One region of the Lysinibacillus sp. DFXJR4 genome, then DNA from elsewhere that is predicted to be linked to it. Evidence: riboswitches for the same ligand, from Rfam matches in the RefSeq annotation. Region 1 holds a riboswitch; each other region holds the start of a gene.
The links. A riboswitch is a leader RNA that binds a small molecule or an ion and turns the genes downstream of it on or off. The one in region 1 is predicted to bind thiamine pyrophosphate.

Region 1 (2,271 bases):
AATGATGTTGCCTACGACGTACGTTTAGAATCGGATGGTTCATTTGTTATTACAGATCCTACCAATGAAGCAGCTTTTTTAGATGTCGTTGCTGTCAATGAAGCAGGAGAAGAACTTGAAACACAGCTTGAAGCTATTTCAGCCTCTCAGATTCGAGCAGTTGTACAAGCGGAGCCAGGGTTAATTTTCTTCCGTATCGCTGATGAAGATCAAGCTATTTTTCAAGCGGGTATAAGTGTGCCTTACAGTGCTGAATATGAGTTACGACCTGTAAACGATGAGCTGGTGGAAGAACTGACAAAGCAAACGGGTGGCTCTGTTTTGAAAGAACCGAAGGAGGTATTTCGTGAATTTACGAAGAAAGGCGCAGATCGTCAAAATATAGCAACATGGCTTATATTAGCAGGTATGCTACTGTTCTTCATCGATATTACAATCCGACGCTTTGGCTGGAGCTTCTTTGCTAAGTCGAAGAAAAAAGAGCAGCTTGTTGAAAATAAAACCACACAGGCAGAGGATACAAATGTTGCTCAACTATTAAAGGGCATGAAGAAAAGATAATTTGGATTAAATGACAGTGCAAAATGATTGATTATTTTGCACTGTTTTTGCGTTTTAAAGTGAAAAGGAAGAAGCTTTCGTTCAAAGGGAAACCCTGCTCAAGAGGGAAATCCTTGCTCTGAAAAATTTAACGAAAATTTTTAATAAGTGCAGTATTTCGTAAACTACTAGCAATTGCCACACCAAAAATAGCACCAATAATACTAGAGGTTAAAAAGGCAGGCATGAAAAACATTGATGCTACGGATGTCCCCATTAAGATATATGCATATGGTACGGCAATGAGGGAGGCGATAATGCCAGTTCCTACTATTTCACCAACGCCCGCTAGCCAAGGCATACCACTGTATTTATAAGCCAGTGCTGCACAAAATGCGCCAATGACACTGCCAGGAATGGCTAATAGGGAGCCTGTCCCTGTTAAAATACGAATAATCGCTGTAGTAAGGGCAATGATAATAGTTGGTATTGGTCCGAGTAGAATGGCACCGATGACATTGATGGCATGTTGTATCGGATAAGCTCGCGCAATCCCTGTTGGAATTGAAACGAAGGTAGAACCTGCTATGGCAATTGCCACTAATAAGGCCATGATGGTTAATTTTCGAACTGACATAAGTTACACTCCCTTGAAATATAAAATGAATTGTTATCTCTGCTAAACTGGCGAGCACAAAAAGGCCGCTCCCTGAAAACAAATAGGAAGCGGCCTTGCATTTACATATCAAAAAGCAAGATGTCGCCACTTCCCTCCGCTAGTATGAACTAGATCAGGTTCAAAGGGTCCGTATATGGTCATATACGTCTCAGCCTTTTAAAGACTCCCCTAGTGGTAATAATTATTCAATTTCTGTTTAGCATTGTAACAACATAAATGTATCATACTACTAATAATAGTCAATAACTTTTCAGATTATTTGGAATCAGGCTGCATAAGATGCGGTGCTTTTTTCATTGTCCAGATAAGGGCAAGGAAGAAGCAAGCCATCAAAATAATAGCACCAAATATATAAGGGCTATTCATATTCCAATCAAATAAAATACCTGCCAATGCTGGACCAATCATATTGCCAAGACTCATATAAGCATTATTCAGACCTGCTGCAAATCCTTGCTCATTTTCGGCAAGCTTGGAGATCAGTGTGTTAACAGCAGGACGAATTAATGTTGTGGCTGTCGAGAAGATTGTCGCAACAACTAAAATAAGGGCAAACCCAGATACGAATAATATTAAGTAGATCGATATGGCTGCAATAAATAAATTGACTAATACGACCTTCATTTCACCATAGCGATTAAAGAGTGGTGTAATAACAAACATTTGTACAACTACACCAAAAGCACCACCCACCACTAAAATAATAGCAATATCCCCAGGTGTATAATGAAACTTTTCTGTAACAAATAATGATAAAGTCGTTTGGAAATTAGCAATTCCGAACGAGAATACCATCATAATAATGAGCATAACAAAGTAAGGCATATGTACTGAACGTACCATTTGTTTCGCGAGATTGTCTTGCTTATGCATTTTTTGTGCTGCGTTTGGTTTGGTAGATGGTAATAAAAAGAACGATAAAATAGAAGCCAAAATAGCCGCAGCTCCAGCTGTATAAAATGGAAAATGTAAGCTAACATGTGATAAGAAACCACCAATACCGGGTCCTATCATAAAGCCAAGAGACATGGCAGCACCAAGCATCCCCATCC
Region 2 (2,271 bases), on a different contig from region 1:
CATATGTGGAAGCCCTTTGCGGTAGGAATTTCAGCTTTAGCTCTTACGGCTTTATTAAGTTATCCAGTTATAGATGAAATAAAGGAACAATTGACAATATCGCAAATAACTGAGCAATCCTATGAAGAAATTAGTATCCCTGGTCGATCTGCTGATACATTATTTACAGCTGACTTTGATGATGCAACGAACTCCTTTTATTATTACGAAGGCAATACCATTTATTCCTACGCACTCGATACACATATTGAAAAAGCGGAAGTAACAAGTGAATTCCCTATTTCAAAAATGTTAGTAAATGAAAATTGGCTTGTTTGGATGGCTGATGATAGGAATTCTGTGTTTGTAAAAAATAGAGAAACATTAGAGATCAAAGGCTTTTCTACGGATACTTTTATAGATTTTGAAGATGATACACTACTGACAACAATATCTGATACAACGACAGGTCATACCATTTATAGCTTAACAAATCTGCGTACAAACGAGGTAAAACAATTTAAACAAGCCTTTGATAATAGTGCAGTAAGTCAGCCAATTTATCAAGACAATAAATTGCTCCTACCAAGTGCCTTTAAAAAAGATGGAATAGAAACAGTTCGCTTTACACTCTATGATGTTGGAACAGAAAAAGAAAAGCAATATGATTTCCCTTTTAAAGGCATACATGACGTGGCACTTACTGACCATAAAATCTATGCTTCCTTTAGATCTGGAGAAAGCTTAGAGACAGGATATGTTGATTTAGAAGATGGCTCCTATCATAAACTTGATGGTAAAAAAGCCATTACTTTAACAGCCTATCAAAATAAGTTTGCTCTATACGAATGGATACCGAAGGAGGAACATTACCGCTTTAGATTATATCAAGTCGAAGAAGATGGTTCATTAACACCACTTTACGACTTTAAAGATATTTCATTAATCCTCTTTGAGCCACGTTATACTAAGGAAGGGACATTACAGGTATTTGGGATAAATGAAAAGTATCTCACGGAGGATGGAATTCATGAAGCGAAAGATGCTGCAATTAAAATATTTTTACAGCGTTAATATTAAATAGAGCCTTGTCAATTGCAGTGAGATATGGGTATAATAATCATCGAAAAGTTCATATGGAAAGAATGTAGGGGGGCTGGTAGTTGCCAGCTGAGATTGTGTCCGTTAGATGCTGACCCTTTGAACCTGATTTGGCTCGTACCAGCGTAGGGAACATCTATTCAAAAAAAGTAAATTTTTGATATTGATTGACAACGTCTGGGAGAAATCCTGGGCGTTTTTTTGTTAAATGTACATATCTTGGGTGCAGATAATCCATAAATACGCTTTCTTCTGGTTAGAGCATTCCTTCATGAACACTTTCACACTACTTACTGGGAGGATTCAGCATGAAAAAATGGTTATTGGTTCTTATGGCTGCCCTTTTAACATTAGCGGGCTGTAGCGAAAAAGAGGATACCAAAAAGGATGAGCATGCGTTAAAGAAGGTGTCCGTTGTACTTGATTGGATGCCAAATACAAATCATACAGGGCTATATGTTGCTAAGAAATTAGGTTATTTTGAAGAGCAGGGCTTAGATGTTGATATCTTACAACCTGGTGACGCAGGAGCAGATCAGCTTGTAGCATCTGGCAAGGCACAATTTGGCGTAAGCTATCAGGAGGGAATTACACAGGCTCGTGTACAGGGTGTACCTCTGGTATCGATTGCGGCGATTATTCAGCATAATACTTCTGGCTTTGCCTCAATCGCCTCCAAAGGTATTACATCACCGAAGAAATTTGAAGGTAAAACATATGGCGGCTGGGGAGCTCCACTAGAGCAGGCCGTACTACAATCATTAATGCAAACTGAAAATGCAGATATTAATAAATTAGATATTATTAATGCTGGCGATATAGATTTCTTTACAATGATGAAAAAAGATATTGATTTTGCATGGATTTATTATGCTTGGACTGGGATTGAAGCTGAGCTTCGTGATGAAAAACTGAACATGCTGTATTTAACAGATTATAGTGACCAACTGGATTATTATACACCCGTTCTTGCTACAAATGAAAAAATGATTAAAGATGATCCAAAGACCGTTGAAGCATTTATCGCTGCCGTGGCAAAGGGCTATGAATACGCGATCAGTAATCCAGGTGAGGCGGCAGATGTTTTACTTGAGGCAGTACCTGATTTAGATAAAGACCTTGTGCATAAAAGTCAGGAGTGGCTGGCAAATAAATATCAGGATGACGCTGCTCAATGGGGCGAGCAAAAGC
Region 3 (2,271 bases), on a different contig from region 1:
CTGGCAGTAGAAGATTAATGATAGCATCAATGGCATCTTGTTGTAATAAGCTTTCTCCGCCCTTTGCAATCATCACAGGATCTACAATAAGTGGAACTTTGGTATTAGCCATTATTTGTGCAATAGTTTGTATAATGGCTGAGGAAAATAGCATGCCTGTTTTCATAGCACTAATTGGGAAATCCTCCAATAGTGCCTGTAGTTGTTGCTCAACAAAGCTTGCCTCAATGGGCATTACCCCTGATACACCAAGTGTATTTTGTGCGGTCAAAGCTGTAATGACAGAAGTTCCAAACACCTTTAATTCCTGAAAGGTTTTTAAATCAGCCTGTATACCAGCACCGCCGCCACTATCAGATCCAGCAATTGTCGTAACAACCTGCATTATCGTTCACCGTCCTTTGAAAGACGATATAGTTCATTCAATACAGCAATTTGAAAATCACCGATGTATTGTGTAGTAGAACCGGCTTGTTCAGCAATTTTTTTATAACATCTTAGTACATCTACTAATTGGTTATAGGGCTGATTGTCAGATACAAAAGCAGCGCAACAAATGGCACTTAATAAGCAGCCAGTACCGGTGACCTCTGTCATATGAGGATTTCCGCCTGTAATCCATTGTTGGTGATTTCCATCAGTTATGAAATCTTTTTCACCTGTGACAATCACTATACAATGATACAACTGAGCAATTCTTTTTGCTTCATCCTCTAAGGAAATGGAACCTGTTCCACTGTCTACACCTTTTTGCTGCCATTTTACGTTGGCAATTGCGGCAAGCTCTCCAATATTGCAGCGAATTACTGCAAATTCAATCTCTTCTAATAGTTGCTTTACGGTTTGTTTTCGGTAAGTTGTGGCTCCAGCGCCAACTGGATCTAACACTACTGGTATGCCAAGTGCATTGGCTTTTTTTCCTGCAAGTATCATGGATTCTTTCGTTTTGTCATTAAGGGTACCAATATTTATTAATAAGCTTGAGGCAATTGCAACCATTTCCTCAACCTCGTCATTGCCATCAGCCATAACTGGTGAGGCACCGATTGCTAAAAGCCCGTTTGCTTGAAAATTTGCCACTACATAATTTGTAATGCAATGAATTAGTGGGCTTTTTTTACGGATAGTTTGAAAAACCATTTTAAGTCCTCCTTTGTTGGATGGACGTAAGCATGCAAAAAAGGCTCTTTTTTGTGCAAAAAATACACGCAAAAGAGCCTTTCATCAATGAATTAGATGTGAATTGCTCCCTACGTCAGTATTAACTAACAGGTTCAAAGGGTCAGGTTTTACCTTCTCAACTCCAAATGAGTCCCCCTGCAATCTTGCTTTTAGTTGACCAAAATGTACCATACTTTTCTTTCCTGTTCAATAGATAGTTTTTATCTTCATTTAGCAAATGTAGTTCTGTAGCGACAGCTACAATTACACCTAGGCGAAATTGATTGATGAACGTGACTGATGCCATATAGCAAAGTATGATAGTTGTCATGACTTTTCTAAAATAGAGTGCGAACCATTGAAAATGATAAAAATGGAGTTTTATAATGAGTCATAGCATAAGGGAGGCATTTGCCATGAAAAGACAGGATTTAATTGCACCTGAATGGTACAATATTACAGAGGAAATTGAAAAATATGCACAGGATGCAAACAAGAATGCGCTCATTATTTATGATGAAAATGATGATGTTCAGTTTATTACATACGCACATTTACTGGCAAAGGCAAATCAGGCAGCACATGTTTTTACAAAACAAGGTTTAACAAAAGGTGATGTACTTATCGTGATGGTGCCTAGATCAGTAGAAGCCTATATTGTCTATATTGCTGCTTTAAAAGCTGGTATAACAATTATTCCTAGTTCAGAAATGCTAAGAGCGAAGGATATAGAATATCGTATAAACCACGCTCATGCAAAGGGCATTGTTGCATATGAGCCATATATTGAGCAATTTGATAATGTGAAAAACTTACAGGGCTTGCAGCAATTCGTAATAGGTACTGCTCACGAACCTTGGCAGTCATTACTTCAAAAAATGCAAGAACAACCAACAGACTACATAAGTTCAACGCCAACGAAAAGTTCAGACAAGGCATTTTTAGCTTATACAAGTGGTACAACAGGCAATCCTAAGGCAGCAGTACATACACATAGCTGGGGATTTGCACATTTACGAACAACAGCTCCAAATTGGTTAGGCGTACAGGAAGATGACATTGTTTGGGCTACGGCAGCTCCAGGTTGGCAAAAATGGATTTGGAGTCCAT

Region 2: another riboswitch for thiamine pyrophosphate. It lies ahead of AC2CGN_RS18900 (ABC transporter substrate-binding protein); the one in region 1 lies ahead of thiW (energy coupling factor transporter S component ThiW).
Region 3: another riboswitch for thiamine pyrophosphate. It lies ahead of thiM (hydroxyethylthiazole kinase); the one in region 1 lies ahead of thiW (energy coupling factor transporter S component ThiW).

The regions. Positions count from the first base shown of each region.
Region 1 is NZ_JBXUNW010000008.1:123,138-125,408, forward strand. It holds gene AC2CGN_RS16505 (VWA domain-containing protein) at 1-561, shown strand, start outside; gene thiW (energy coupling factor transporter S component ThiW) at 689-1,177, opposite strand; TPP riboswitch at 1,292-1,399, opposite strand; gene AC2CGN_RS16515 (MFS transporter) at 1,475-2,271, opposite strand, start outside.
Region 2 is NZ_JBXUNW010000012.1:30,355-32,625, reverse strand. It holds gene AC2CGN_RS18905 (hypothetical protein) at 1-1,053, shown strand, start outside; TPP riboswitch at 1,119-1,229, shown strand; gene AC2CGN_RS18900 (ABC transporter substrate-binding protein) at 1,389-2,271, shown strand, end outside.
Region 3 is NZ_JBXUNW010000003.1:119,187-121,457, reverse strand. It holds gene thiD (bifunctional hydroxymethylpyrimidine kinase/phosphomethylpyrimidine kinase) at 1-385, opposite strand, end outside; gene thiM (hydroxyethylthiazole kinase) at 385-1,140, opposite strand; TPP riboswitch at 1,231-1,329, opposite strand; gene AC2CGN_RS10805 (hypothetical protein) at 1,298-1,492, opposite strand; gene mbcS (acyl-CoA synthetase MbcS) at 1,578-2,271, shown strand, end outside.